Regions from separate parts of the Pseudomonas sp. Pmew2 genome, predicted to be linked through region 3. Evidence: predicted binding sites of a transcription regulator. Region 3 holds the regulator's gene; each other region holds the start of a gene.
The links. The regulator sigma-54, encoded in region 3, starts transcription at its own class of promoters, with help from an activator protein. The targets are predictions, from matches to a motif close to ANTGGCATNNANNTTGCTNT.
Positions count from the first base shown of each region.

Region 1 (4,568 bases), 2.6 Mb from region 3:
AGCCAAGCGCAAGATCGAGTACTGCAAAGCGCAGACACGCGCCAAGGTCGAGCATCCGTTTCGGGTCATCAAGCGCCAGTTTGGTTACGTGAAAGTACGCTTTCGTGGGCTGATGAAAAACACGGCCCAACTGACCACGCTGTTCGCCCTGTCGAACCTGTGGATGGCTCGAAAGCGACTAATGGGTTTGGGTGAGTTGCGCGCTTAACACGGAAAACCGAGCGAAAAACGCGCTCGACTCACACTGCATCAGACCGTTTTCAGAAAAATAGCGCTATGTGCCTGGCAAATTACGGCTTGCCACCGCTGCGCGGCAAGTTGATCGGAGCATCCCTAGGCGCAATTGTCCGCGTGACAGATCGCTGACATCGTTGAGCGCACGCTTCCCGGCCTCCAGCTCAAGCAGGCAACGACGCGCGTGGTCCAGATACACGCGGCCGGCATCGGTCGGCACGACGCTGCGGCGGGTGCGGTCGAACAGTTGCACACCCAGGCTGCTTTCCAGCTGCCTGATCTGTTGCGACAACGCCGGTTGCGAGACATGCAGGGCCTCGGCCGCCCGGGTGAAATTGCCATGGTCGGAGACTGCCAGCAAATAACGTATATGGCGTAACAGCACGGCATCACCATAAGGCAGGATTATGGCGATGATCATAAATCAGTCTTGGATCTTATGGTGATAGTTGCCGATGCTGTGATTGATATGAATTCATTCCGGAGGGTTACCTATGCCGCACAGCAACATTTCCAGAGCACCGCGCCAGAATCTGACTGAACGTGTGCTGCAGGCCAAGACCGCAAAGAACCTGACGTGGGCAGGGCTTGCAGAAGGTACGGGGTTGAGCGTGGTGTATGTCACGGCTGCATTGCTCGGTCAGCACCCATTGCCGGAAGCGGTGGCCGAGGTAGTCGCCGAGCGTCTCGGGCTGGACAGGGACGCGGTCGCCGAACTGCAAACCATCCCGTTGCGCGGCAATGTCGAAGACGTCTCCAGTGACCCGACGATCTATCGCTTCCACGAAATGGTTCAGGTCTACGGCACAACGCTGAAGGCATTGGTGCATGAGCAGTTCGGCGACGGCATCATCAGCGCAATCAACTTCAAGCTCGACATCAAGAAAGTCGAAGATCCGGAAGGGGGCGAGCGAGCCGTGATCACCCTTGATGGAAAATTTCTGCCCTATAAACCGTTCTGAGGACGCTGAGATGAGTGATAAAGGAAGACCGCCATTTCCACCCTTTACCCTGGAGACGGCTGTCCAGAAAGTCCGTGGCGCCGAGGATGGCTGGAACTCTCGCGATGCGGCGAAAGTTGCGCTGGCCTACACCGAAGACACCTACTGGCGTAACCGCAGTGAGTTCATCAATGGCCGCGCAGAGGCTCAGGCCTTTCTGGAACGCAAGTGGCGCAAGGAACTGGACTACCGGCTGATCAAGGAGCTCTGGGCATTTACCGATAACCGCATAGCCGTGCGCTATGCCTATGAATGGCATGACGACTCTGGCAACTGGTTCCGTTCGTGTGGCAACGAAAACTGGGAGTTCGCTGCAAACGGCCTCATGCAGCGGCGCTTTGCCTGCATCAACGATTTGCCGATCGCCGAGTCCGAGCGCAAATACCATTGGCCATTGGGGCGGCGACCTGATGACCACCCTGGGTTAAGTGAGCTTGGCCTCTGATTCAGTCGTCAAAGAGACCTTCGGGTCTCTTTTTTATTGGGCGTCCGAATGAGGCAATGATGAAGTGCCGCCATTGTCAGGCGGCAAGTCGACACTGGCAAAAAAACGGCACCCCGCTTGCCGCTTTCTCCTCCCACAGCGGAAATGCCTTGCCGCTTTTCTGGCATTGCCGCCTCGCCGCCGCCTGCGGCCCCCGCAATCATTGGCTTTTGCAACATGGCACGCCGATTGCTTTGTCAGTAACAACAGAATCAGGTCAACCGGCAAAGGTTTCCCGAAATGAGCATCAGCTTCGATAAAGCGCTAGGCATACATGAAAAGGCTCTGAACTTCCGGGCTCAGCGTGCAGAGGTGTTGGCCAACAACATCTCCAACGCCGATACCCCGAACTTCAAGGCTCGCGATCTGGACTTCTCGTCGGTGCTGGCTGCCGAAAACGACAAGGTGCAGAACGGTCATTTCGCGCTGAACAAGACCAACAGCCGCCATATCGAAGCCGAAGGCATGGGCAATGATGACGGGACGCTGCTGTATCGCACCCCGTCGCAGCCTTCGCTGGACCAGAACACCGTCGATTCCCAGGTCGAGCAGGCCAGCTACACCGAGAACGCCATGGGCTTTCAGGCCAGCTTCACATTGCTCAACAGCAAGTTCAAGGGGCTGGTTGCAGCCCTTCGCGGAGAATAATTCATGTCACTAGCCAATGTGTTCAACATTGCCGGTAGCGCCATGAGTGCCCAGACCACGCGTCTGAACACTACGGCCAGTAACATCGCCAACGCCGAGACCGTGTCTTCGAGCATGGACCAGACCTACCGCGCCCGTCACCCGGTGTTTGCCACCGTGATGCAGGGTCAGCAGTCCACAGGCGGTTCGCTGTTCCAGGATCAGGGCGAAGCCGGGCAGGGCGTTCAGGTCAACGGCATCATCGAAGACAGCTCGAACCTGGAAGCACGTTACGAGCCCAATCATCCTTCCGCTGACAAGGACGGGTATGTCTACTACCCCAACGTCAATGTCGTGGAAGAAATGGCCGACATGATTTCTGCCAGCCGGTCTTTCCAGACCAACGCCGAAATCATGAACACCGCTAAATCCATGATGCAGAAGGTTCTGACCCTCGGTCAGTGATAGAAGGCGAACGTTATGGCCGATAACACCACAGCAAGCAGCGTCTCATCGACGTTCTTGAACACACTGCAGAATCCGACGCCGACCGCGACGAATTCCACCGGTACGCTGGGCAAGGACGCGTTCCTGCAGCTGCTCGTGACGCAGATGAAGAACCAGAACCCGCTGGACCCACAGGACAACACGCAGTTCGTGGCCCAGCTGGCACAGTTCAGCAGCCTTGAAAGCATGCAGAACCTGACGTCGACGGTTGACACGATTGCAACCAGTTACAAGTCGTCCCAGGCGTTGCAGGCATCGTCGCTGGTAGGTCGCTCGGTGATCATCGATTCGAGCTCCACCACCGTGGATACCACCAAGGGTATGACCGGTTCGATCGTTATTCCGAGCGCCACTACGGCGACAAGTATCAAGGTTTACGATTCGCAATCGAATCTGGTCGACACCGTCGAGCTGGGCGCGCAGAAAGTCGGCACCACCAGCTTTTCCTGGGACGGTACGGACAGCGACGGTACAGCGCTTGCGTCGGGCAACTACACCTTCAAGGCTGAAGGCTCGGTTGACGGCAAGAACACACAGCTTTCGACTTACCTGCCTGCCACGGTCAACAGCGTCACGTTGGGTGTGAATGGTGCAGAAACAATGCTCAATCTGGCCAGCGGCAGTGTTGCCCTGTCCAAAGTTCAAACCATCGGATTGTAGAGCCTACCAGGCGCAGGAGTGAAACATGTCTTTCAATATCGGCCTTAGTGGGCTCTATGCTGCAAACAAAAGTCTCGACGTTACCGGCAACAACATTGCCAACGTTGCGACCACTGGCTTCAAATCGTCGCGCGCGGAGTTTGCCGATCAATACGCTCAATCGATTCGCGGCACTTCCGGCCAGACCAATGTGGGCAGTGGCGTAACAACCGCAGCGGTTTCCCAGCAGTTCTCGCAGGGCAACCTGACTACCGGTACTGCCAACAGCCTCGACCTTGCCATCAACGGCAACGGTTTCTTCATGCTCAGCAATAACGGCGAGAAGCTGTACACCCGTGCCGGTGCATTCCACACCGACAAGGAAGGCTACGTCGTCAACAGCGGCGGTATGAAGTTGCAGGGTTACAACGTTGATGCCAACGGCAGTGTGGTAACCGGTGCATTGAGCGACCTGCGGGTGGATTCGTCCAACCTTCAGCCCAAGGCAACCACCGCCATTACCAACGTTGCCAACCTGAATTCGACCACTGCCTTGCCGTCGCTCACTACGTTCGACGCGACTGACACCAAGTCGTACAACATGAAGTACAGCACGCCGACCTATGACACTCAGGGTAACGCGCATACGCTGGATCAGTATTTCGTCAAGACCGGCACCAACACCTGGTCCATGTACTCGCTGATGGACGGTCGCAGCATTTCCGACCCGACCACTACTACGGCCGACAAGAACGACCTGACATTCGACTCCTCGGGTAATCTGGTCGTCGCAGCGCCGGGCACCGTACCGACCGACAGTGCGAACATCAAGTTCAACACTGATGGCACCTTTACTGTCGCCAACTGGGTACCAGGTGTGCAATCCGGCACCGGCACGACCGCCAGCTGGGGCGCGAACGGTGCTACGGGTGCCTCCATCAAACTGAACATGGCCGGTATTACCCAGACCGCGTCGGTGTCGGGCCTGATCACTCAGGACCAGGACGGTTACGCCACTGGCCAGCTCAGTGCGATGAGCGTTGATGCAACCGGCAACCTGTTCGCGACCTACACCA
Region 1 is NZ_CM176702.1:4,025,590-4,030,157, reverse strand. Features, by position in the region: gene AC4ANK_RS18415 (IS5 family transposase) at 1-208, shown strand, start outside; partial or broken gene AC4ANK_RS18410 (LysR family transcriptional regulator) at 329-655, opposite strand; gene cynS (cyanase) at 729-1,196, shown strand; gene AC4ANK_RS18400 (nuclear transport factor 2 family protein) at 1,207-1,680, shown strand; gene flgB (flagellar basal body rod protein FlgB) at 1,960-2,367, shown strand; gene flgC (flagellar basal body rod protein FlgC) at 2,371-2,811, shown strand; gene flgD (flagellar hook assembly protein FlgD) at 2,827-3,513, shown strand; gene flgE (flagellar hook protein FlgE) at 3,539-4,568, shown strand, end outside.
Region 1: a site for sigma-54 is predicted at 1,896-1,915, ahead of flgB (flagellar basal body rod protein FlgB). Genes of this name have one in related genera too.

Region 2 (4,568 bases), 2.5 Mb from region 3:
CTGACGGTGTCGGTCTGGACCATCCCGTCGTCGACGCCATGCAGCAGCGCGTCGATCTCATCCTGGGAGAGCAGGTCTTGCACGGCCATGTGAGAGTCCTACTGCAATACGAAGTTAGTGAAGAGCAGCTGTTCAATCACAGTCTTGCCGAGTTCTTTCTGTGCCACTTCCTGAATGCTCGCGGTCGCTTTCTGACGCAGCATTTCCTGGCCGATCGGCGAGGCCAGCGACTCAAAGGGTATAGCAGCAAACAGCATGACCAGGTTGTTGCGGATCAGCGGCATATGCGCCTTCAGCGCTTCCATATCGGCGGCATTGCGCGCCAGCATGGTGATACTGACCTGCATATAGCGCTGGCGACCATTGGAGTTGAAGTTGACCACGAAGGCCGGGGTCATGGGTTCGAACACCGCCACTGGCTTGACGTTAGCTGCGGCAGCGGCAGCAGCCGGGTCTGGTGTGCTTTCGCTCTTGTGCATGAGGAACCAGGTCGCGCCCACCGACAAACCTACCGCCAGCAGCAACGCCACAACGGCGAGGATGATGAGCTTGAGTTTGCCTTTGGTTGCCGGGTCTTTAACTTCTTCGCTCTTCGCCATGCCAATAATCCGTCACTATTCAATAGGTTCTTCAATACGTGACAGAGGCAGAGCAAGTGTTATGCCAGAGTTGTACGAGATGGAGATGTATTGGACACAACCGGTTACGCGGCTGGGCGCGGAGGGATGGTAATGCTTGTGTCAGTGCCGAATCAGCCCGACCCGGGAGCTGATGACTATCGTCCCCACGCTCCGCGTGGGAATGCCGTTCGTGACGCTCTGCGTCACACGGCAGTTCTGCGACTTCAGGTAGATTGGCGTTCGGCCCAGATTCTCGCTCCCACGCTCCGCGTGGTAATGCCTTTCGTGACGCTCTGCGTCACACAGCGGTCCTGCGAGATCAGGTGGATTGGCGTTCGGCCCAGATTCTCGTTCCCACGCTCCGCGTGGTAATGCCTTTCGTGACGCTCTGCGTCACACAGCGGTTCTGCTATGTCAGTTATGTTTGTGTCCGGCTCAGGTTACCTTTTCGTCCCTCGGCGACCTACTTTGATGAGGCCAAAGTAGGCAAATCCCCTCGCTCCTGTTTCCGGCCCGACTTCGTCGGGTTCCTTCGCCCTGTCACTGATCCGGGGGTCGCCGCAACGGGCCATCCATGGCCCGGTGCGGCTAGCCTGGCGTCCTGCCAGGCTACCCCCGGATCAGCGCCAGGACTCAGCCGTCACTAAGGTCGCAATTTGCGTCGTCTGTACCATCGGGATCGAAAATCATTTCTGCCTTAACAACTAGCAGACAAGGCATGACTTCGCGTCGCGGCTGCCATGTGAGGCAAGGAGCATCACGCGTAATAATCGATCTCGCTGCTGCCGATCACGCGTGCAGCCGGCTGGCTGACCGGAACAGCGGCATCGACGCCTGCAATCTCATCCGAAGTGTCGCCTGAGCTCACGCCATTGCCACGACCGTTGCGCTGGGCACGGCTGGCCTGCTCTTGAGCCTGTTGCTGGGCCTGCTGTTGCGACTGGTCGGAAACGTTGACGTCGACGTTGCCAAGCCCCTGCTGAACGAACGACTCACGCAACCTCGACATCTGGCTTTCCAGTGCGTCACGCACGCCCATATGGGCGCTCATGAACGTTACCTGGGTCTGCTGCTCAGGTGCCATGTTGATGCGAATGTCCAGACGTCCGAGTTCGGCGGGCTCCAGCTTGATATCGGCGGTTTTGAGGTTCTGGCTCGACAGGTACATGACGCGGTCGACAATGCCTTCGGTCCAGCCGCTTTGGTGCATGGCCAACGGCTGATTCATCAACGGCGCTGCGGCAGGTGCTGCCGCAACACGGGCCGGTTGCGCGGCCTGGCTCAGCGCAGCGAGGCGATCGGCAAAGTTGTCGACGCGCGTGTCGCCCGCGGCGCTTTTGACATCCTTCAGTCCTTCGCCGATCAAGCCGCTGAACGACTTGTCACTGCTTTCCGTGCTGCTCTCTTCCGAGGGAAGCTGCTCGCTCAGGGCCGACAGGTTATTGACGAGATTCTGGTTTGGATCGGCCTCTGCGTTGGTCGGCGTCGCTTTGTTGGCAGCATGGGTATTCTGCGCAGCCAGCTGCGTTTTGGCGTTGGCATTCTCCAGCGCCAATTGCACTGCATCCAGACCATCAAGCGGATCGGCGTCCGGATTGAATGCTTCTTCAGTCGCTGCGGGCGGAGCAGCCTGAGTGACCGTGAGCACGGTAGCTACGGGCGCAGCCGTGGCGTCAGGGCTTTGTGGTCTGGCGACCGGCAACGCAGGCGCTTGAGCAGCCATCGCCTGCAACGCCGGGTCAAGCACCGGATCGACAATCGCCAGCCCTTCAGTCAATGCAGAGTCGGCAGATGCCTGTGCGTCATCCTGCTTTGAACCGGCACTGGCAGCATCATCCTCAGCGGCAGTCGATCGGGTTGGCAAATCATTGCCGCTATCGGCAACACTCGACGTGTCAGCGGCATTGGCCTGATCACTGGCAGGCTTGTCCTTGCCGGCGGCAACCTTGTCCTTGTCAGGCGCAGCCTTGTCGCGAGCCGGCTTGACCGGCGCATCATCACGCGACGGAACGGCATCCTTCGCCTGTTTGGCATAGACATTGGAAAAGCTGGAGGCCCCGTCTTTGCTGCTGTCAGCAGACTTGACCGCATTATTGGCCGTACCGGACCTTGAGGTCGCAGTGCTTGTGGCCTGAAGAAGCGCATTGGTAGCGAGGGGCATTTCGGTCTCCGCATAAGCTGCTGGTTATCGCCTTACCAGAACACTTAGCAATATGCGGGCCAACCTTCCACACCCACTTCAAAGGTTGCCGAATAAAGGAAGATCGGGGATCTGGAAATCAGTGATCAGCTGACAAACAACTGCCGCTCTGCGTTAAACAAACCGCGAATAGTCATGTATTCGCTGTCGATTTTACCGATCAACTCTGGCAGACCTGTGAACAACTGCTGACGGGACTGCTCTTCCAACTGACGACACAACTCGGAAAGTTGCAAGGCACCCATATTGGCGCTGCTGCCCTTGAAACTGTGCGCGGTGAGGCTCAATTCCTGAAAGTCAGGATGGCTGACTTGAACAGCAAGACGCAGTTGCGCGATACGCTGCTCGGAATCCTTGAGGAACACATCCAGCAAGGTCGGATATTCGTCCTCCATGACTTCCTGCAAGGCATTCAGCACGCTGTAATCCAGATGAATCGACACTTGTTCACTCCTTGATCAAGACTCCAGGGGGGATTATGCCACTCCCTCCCAGGAAAATTCCACGCAGGCCGTCCTGCCATCCGCGGACCATCGAGCCTCACGACTCAATTCACACACCAGGCGGAGCCCGCGACCATACAGCTCATTGCCCGCAGGTATCTGCATCCGGACTTTTTCAATATCAAATCCCTGACCACTGTCCTCCACGCTGAGGGTCAGCCGACCACCCGCTGCGACCGGCTCGACCCGCACAGTCACGCGGATAAACCCGGTCTGAAGCATGCCAAGCCGCTCGGCGCGCTGCTGATAATACAGGGCGAAACCTGCTGCATCATGCTTTAGCGCCGAATCCAGCCCTAGTACACCATGTTCCAGTGCATTGCTATAAAGCTCGCCGAGCACCATGTGCAATGCAGCACCCTGATTGCGCAGGCCATGAACTTCAAGCAGCAACTGCAAGACGTACGGCAACGGGTTGAAGCGCCTCAGGGTCGAAGCGCGAAACTCGAAGCTGGCCGACCAGTCCAGTGGGCTGGAGGCACCGCTGTCCGAATAGGTCAGGGCAGGCAGACTCTGCAATGGCTCATCGACGGCGCTGATTTCCAGCAGACTGACATCGTCACGTGCCTTGCCACCAAAATCGTTGAGCGCTACGAGAATTTCCTCGATCAGCAAATGCGGCTCGCGGTTGGTAGAAAGCACCTGGCGCAAACGCTGCGCACCGAACAGTTCGTCATTGTTGTTGCTGGTGTCGAGCACCCCGTCGGACAGCAGGAAGATGCGATCGCCCGGCGCCAACGGATAGACCTCGGTGCGTGCATCGAAAGCATCGACACTCAGCACGCCCAATGGCAGGTGACTGGAAGCCAGCGGCACATGCTCACCCTGCGCGCCACGCAACAGGTAGCCGTCCGGCAAGCCCCCGCTCCAGACCTCGACCTGCCGTTGTGCAAGGTTGATACAAAGCAGCGTTGCACAACAGAACATGTCGACGGGGAGGATGCGTTTGAGCTTGGCGTTCATTTCACGAAGGATTTCAACCAGGCCGTAGCCCTTGGCGGTCATGCCGTAGAACACCTCGGCAAGCGGCATCGCCCCGACGGCAGCCGGCAAGCCGTGCCCGGTGAAATCCCCAAGCAGGACCTGCATGTGCCCGGCCGGCGTGTAGGCGGCCAGCATCAGGTCGCCGTTGAACAAGGCATAAGGAGACTGCAAATAGCGGATATTGCCGGCCCCAAGGCAACCGGCGTGGGCAATCTGATCGAACACCGCCTTGGCGACACGCTGCTCGTTGAGCAGGTACTC
Region 2 is NZ_CM176702.1:3,985,790-3,990,357, forward strand. Features, by position in the region: gene fliM (flagellar motor switch protein FliM) at 1-89, opposite strand, end outside; gene fliL (flagellar basal body-associated protein FliL) at 99-599, opposite strand; gene AC4ANK_RS18225 (flagellar hook-length control protein FliK) at 1,378-2,781, opposite strand; gene AC4ANK_RS18230 (Hpt domain-containing protein) at 2,907-3,263, opposite strand; gene AC4ANK_RS18235 (fused response regulator/phosphatase) at 3,297-4,568, opposite strand, start outside.
Region 2: a site for sigma-54 is predicted at 2,826-2,845, ahead of AC4ANK_RS18225 (flagellar hook-length control protein FliK). Genes of this name have one in related genera too.

Region 3 (4,568 bases):
CTGCTCGGGGTACTGGCGCTGCTGCTGGCAGCGGTCGGTTACTGGAACATCAGCCCGGAAAGTTTTATGGATCAGCCGGTGTCGACCGTTGACGACACGGTCATCGACTACTATGCGATCAATGCCCACAGCGTGCAGTACCTGCCCGATGGCACGCTTCAGTACGACATGACCTCCGACAAGGTCGAGCACGTGAAAGCCACTGACGTGACCCTGTTGACCACGCCCGACCTGCACATGTACCGCGGTGGCGAGTTTCCATGGCACGTACAGAGCAAGAAAGGCGAAGTTTCGTCCGGCGGCGACCAGGTCGAGCTGATCGATTCCGTTCGTGTCGAGCGTACCGATGAAAAACAACGTACGACTATTATCACTACCAGTCGAATGACCGTATTCCCTCAGAAGCAATATGCGCAGACCGAGCAAGACGTTAGAATCGACGGCGCCGGCGGTGTGACTACGGCCAAGGGAATGAAAGCATATTTGAAAGACAGCAGGATGGACCTGCTGTCCAACGTAAGAGGACAGTATGAGGCTCGTTAAAACTCTTCCTTTATTGCTCGGCCTGGGCGCAGCACTGGGAAGCGCGAGCGCCTGGTCCCTGCCAACCGACCGCGATCAGCCGATCCACATCCAGTCTGACGATGCTCAGCTCGATGACAAGAAAGGCGTAGCAACCTACAAGGGCAACGTCATCATCACCCAGGGCTCGATGAAGATCACCGGTAACACTGTGACGATCACGCGTAATGCCCAGGGCGAAGTGGATGTGTTCACCTCTGTCGGCAATCTGGCCTATTACGAGCAGAAGCCTGCCGTAGACAAACCGATTGTGCAGGCCTATGCCGTCACTATTCAGTACTACGCCGGGCAGGACCGTATCGTCCTCATCGACAAGGCCAAGGTCATCAATGATGGCAATACTTCCGAAGGCGAGAAAATCGTTTATGACACGGTCAGACAGGTCGTCAGCGCCGGTCGGGCCAATGGCGGTGCCAAGGTGACCACACCACGTCCGCGTATCGACATGGTCATCCAGCCGAAAAAGAAAACCGACCAACCTCAGAAGGCCCAGTAAATGGCGACGCTCAAAGCCCAGCATCTGGCTAAAAGCTACAAAAGCCGGCAGGTCGTGCGCGATGTGAGCATTTCCATCGACAGCGGCCAGATCGTCGGCCTGCTGGGCCCCAACGGTGCCGGCAAGACCACCTGCTTCTACATGATCGTAGGTCTGGTCCAGGCTGATCAGGGTCGCGTGCTGATTGACGATCTGGATGTCAGCCATCAACCCATGCACGGTCGCGCCCGAGCCGGCATCGGCTACCTGCCGCAGGAAGCCTCGATTTTCCGCAAGCTTTCAGTGTCCGACAACATCATGGCGATTCTCGAGACCCGCAAGGAACTCGATGCCGGAGCACGCCGCAAGGAGCTCGAAAGCCTCTTGCAGGAGTTTCACATCACCCACATTCGCGACAACCTGGGCATGAGCCTGTCGGGCGGCGAGCGCCGCCGCGTGGAAATTGCCCGCGCCCTGGCCACTGCGCCGAAATTCATCCTGCTGGATGAACCTTTCGCAGGCGTAGACCCTATTTCGGTAGGTGATATCAAGCAGATCATTCACCACCTCAAGGCCAAGGGTATCGGCGTACTGATCACCGACCACAACGTCCGTGAAACGCTGGACATCTGCGAAACTGCCTACATCGTCAACGATGGACAGCTGATCGCAGAAGGCGATTCCGAGACCATTCTGGCGAATCAACTGGTGAAAGAGGTCTACCTCGGCCACGAATTCCGCCTTTAATCGACTGCCCTTTGCGCTTAGCGGCCGATTGATGCCAGTGCAGTGTGTTGACAATATTTTATTTGTCATACCACTCTAGGCAAAGGTACAGGTTTCAGGCATATAATTTGCTTAAGTTGGCGCTCCGGCGCCTGTAGTAGATGGCGCATGAGCGCCGGCGAATAAGGTGTTTAGCCCCTGCCATGAAACCATCGCTAGTCTTGAGAATGGGCCAGCAGCTGACGATGACACCGCAGCTGCAACAGGCAATCCGCTTACTCCAGCTTTCCACACTGGACCTCCAGCAGGAGATCCAGGAGGCGCTGGAATCGAACCCCATGCTGGAACGGCAGGAAGAAGGCGACGACTTCGACAACTCCGACCCGCTTGCCGACAACATCGAACAAAAGCCCAACCCCGACGTTCAGGAACCGACCTACCAGGAATCCGCGCCTACCGTGGATAACCTTGAAGACGGCGAATGGAACGAGCGCATTCCCAACGAACTGCCCGTCGATACCGCATGGGAAGACATCTACCAGACCAGCGCCAGCAGCCTGCCAAGCAACGATGATGACGAGTGGGACTTCACCACACGCACATCTGCAGGCGAAAGCCTGCAAAGCCACCTGCTGTGGCAATTGAACGTCGCCCCGATGTCCGACAAGGACCGCCTGGTGGCGGTTACGCTGATCGACTGCATCAACAACCAGGGCTATCTGGACGAAACCCTCGAGGAGATTCTCGAGTCTTTCGATCCCGAGCTGGACATCGAACTCGACGAAATCGAAGCCGTACTGCACCGCATCCAGCAGTTTGAGCCGGCAGGCATCGGCGCCCGAAACCTGAGCGAATGCCTGCTCCTGCAGCTTCGCCAGTTGCCAGCCAAAACACCTTGGCTGATGGAAGCGCAACGGTTGGTCACCGACTACATCGACCTGCTGGGAAGTCGCGATTACGGCCAGTTGATGCGGCGCATGAAGCTCAAGGAAGACGAGCTGCGCCAGGTCATCGAGCTGGTCCAGAGCCTCAACCCGCGCCCTGGCTCACAAATCGAATCCACAGAAGCCGAGTACGTCATTCCCGATGTAATCGTGCGCAAGGACAACGAGCGCTGGCTGGTCGAGCTCAATCAGGAGTCCGTACCGCGCCTGCGCGTCAATCCGCAATACGCAGGTTTTGTACGCCGGGCCGATACCAGCGCAGACAACACCTTCATGCGCAATCAGTTGCAAGAGGCGCGCTGGTTCATCAAGAGCCTGCAAAGCCGCAACGAGACACTGATGAAGGTCGCCACCCAGATCGTCGAACATCAGCGCGGCTTTCTTGAGTACGGCGACGAGGCGATGAAGCCGCTTGTCCTGCACGACATTGCCGAGGCAGTGGGCATGCATGAATCGACCATCTCGCGCGTGACCACCCAGAAGTTCATGCACACGCCACGCGGCATTTACGAGCTGAAATACTTCTTCTCGAGCCATGTGAGCACTTCCGAGGGCGGTGAATGCTCGTCCACGGCAATTCGCGCAATCATCAAAAAACTGGTTGCGGCGGAAAATCAGAAAAAGCCGTTGAGTGATAGCAAGATCGCTGGTTTACTGGAGGCACAAGGCATTCAAGTAGCCCGTCGCACAGTCGCCAAGTACCGCGAGTCACTCGGGATAGCGCCTTCCAGTGAGCGTAAGCGGCTGATGTGATGCAGGCCCAGCCACAGCGTCCCAGAGACAGGCGCCATGCCTGCCTCTTTATGCACTGGCAAAGGAGAAAGCTGTATGCAAGTCAACATCAGTGGACACCAACTGGAAGTGACCAAACCCCTTCGTGAATACGTTGAGCTCAAGCTCAAAAAGCTCGAGGGGCATTTTGACAAGATTACCAACGTGCAGGTCACGATGACGGTCGAAAAGCTCAAGCAGAAGATCGAAGCCACGTTGCACATCCATGGTGGAGAGGTCGTTGCCAATGCTGAACATGACGACATGTATGCTGCCATCGACCTGCTCACTGACAAGCTAGACCGACAATTGCTCAAGCATAAGGAAAAGCAGCAAAGCATCCTCAAAGGTGCGGCCGCTCGCTAACGCCCATTTAAATGATCCGAATCGAAAATATCCTGACCCCCGGCCGCTCCCTTGTGAACGTGCCGGGTGGCAGTAAAAAGCGTGTACTCGAAGAAATTGCCAACCTGATCGGTCGTGAAGTACCGGGCATGGTTCCGGACACAGTATTCGCAAGTCTTGTTGCCCGCGAAAAACTGGGTTCAACCGGTTTCGGCAACGGTATTGCCATCCCTCATTGCCGCCTTGCTGACTGCAGCGAGCCTGTCAGTGCAGTCATTCACCTCGCTACCCCCGTGGATTTCGACGCCATCGATGGCGCGCCGGTTGACCTGCTGTTTGTATTGCTGGTCCCGCAAGCCGCTACTGATGAGCACCTGGAGTTATTGCGCCAGATCGCCAGCATGCTTGATGACAAAGATGTGCGTAAGCGCCTGCGCAGTGCCAAAAGTGCCGAAGCGCTTTATCAAGTGGTGCTGGACGTGCAGAACGGAAACTGAACATGCGCATGATCATCGTCAGCGGCCGTTCCGGCTCGGGTAAAAGTACAGCCCTCGACGTGCTGGAAGACAACGGTTTTTACTGTGTCGACAACCTGCCTGCCGGACTGCTGCCGGAACTGGCCGAGCGAGCGCTGATCAATACTGAACTGGCCGAGCCCTTGCTGGCGGTGTCCATCGATGCGCGAAACCTGCCCAGTCACCTGACCCGCTTTCCGCAAATGCTGG
Region 3 is NZ_CM176702.1:1,458,338-1,462,905, reverse strand. Features, by position in the region: gene lptC (LPS export ABC transporter periplasmic protein LptC) at 1-543, shown strand, start outside; gene lptA (lipopolysaccharide transport periplasmic protein LptA) at 530-1,078, shown strand; gene lptB (LPS export ABC transporter ATP-binding protein) at 1,079-1,804, shown strand; gene AC4ANK_RS06705 (RNA polymerase factor sigma-54) at 1,987-3,480, shown strand; gene hpf (ribosome hibernation-promoting factor, HPF/YfiA family) at 3,556-3,864, shown strand; gene ptsN (PTS IIA-like nitrogen regulatory protein PtsN) at 3,876-4,340, shown strand; gene rapZ (RNase adapter RapZ) at 4,343-4,568, shown strand, end outside.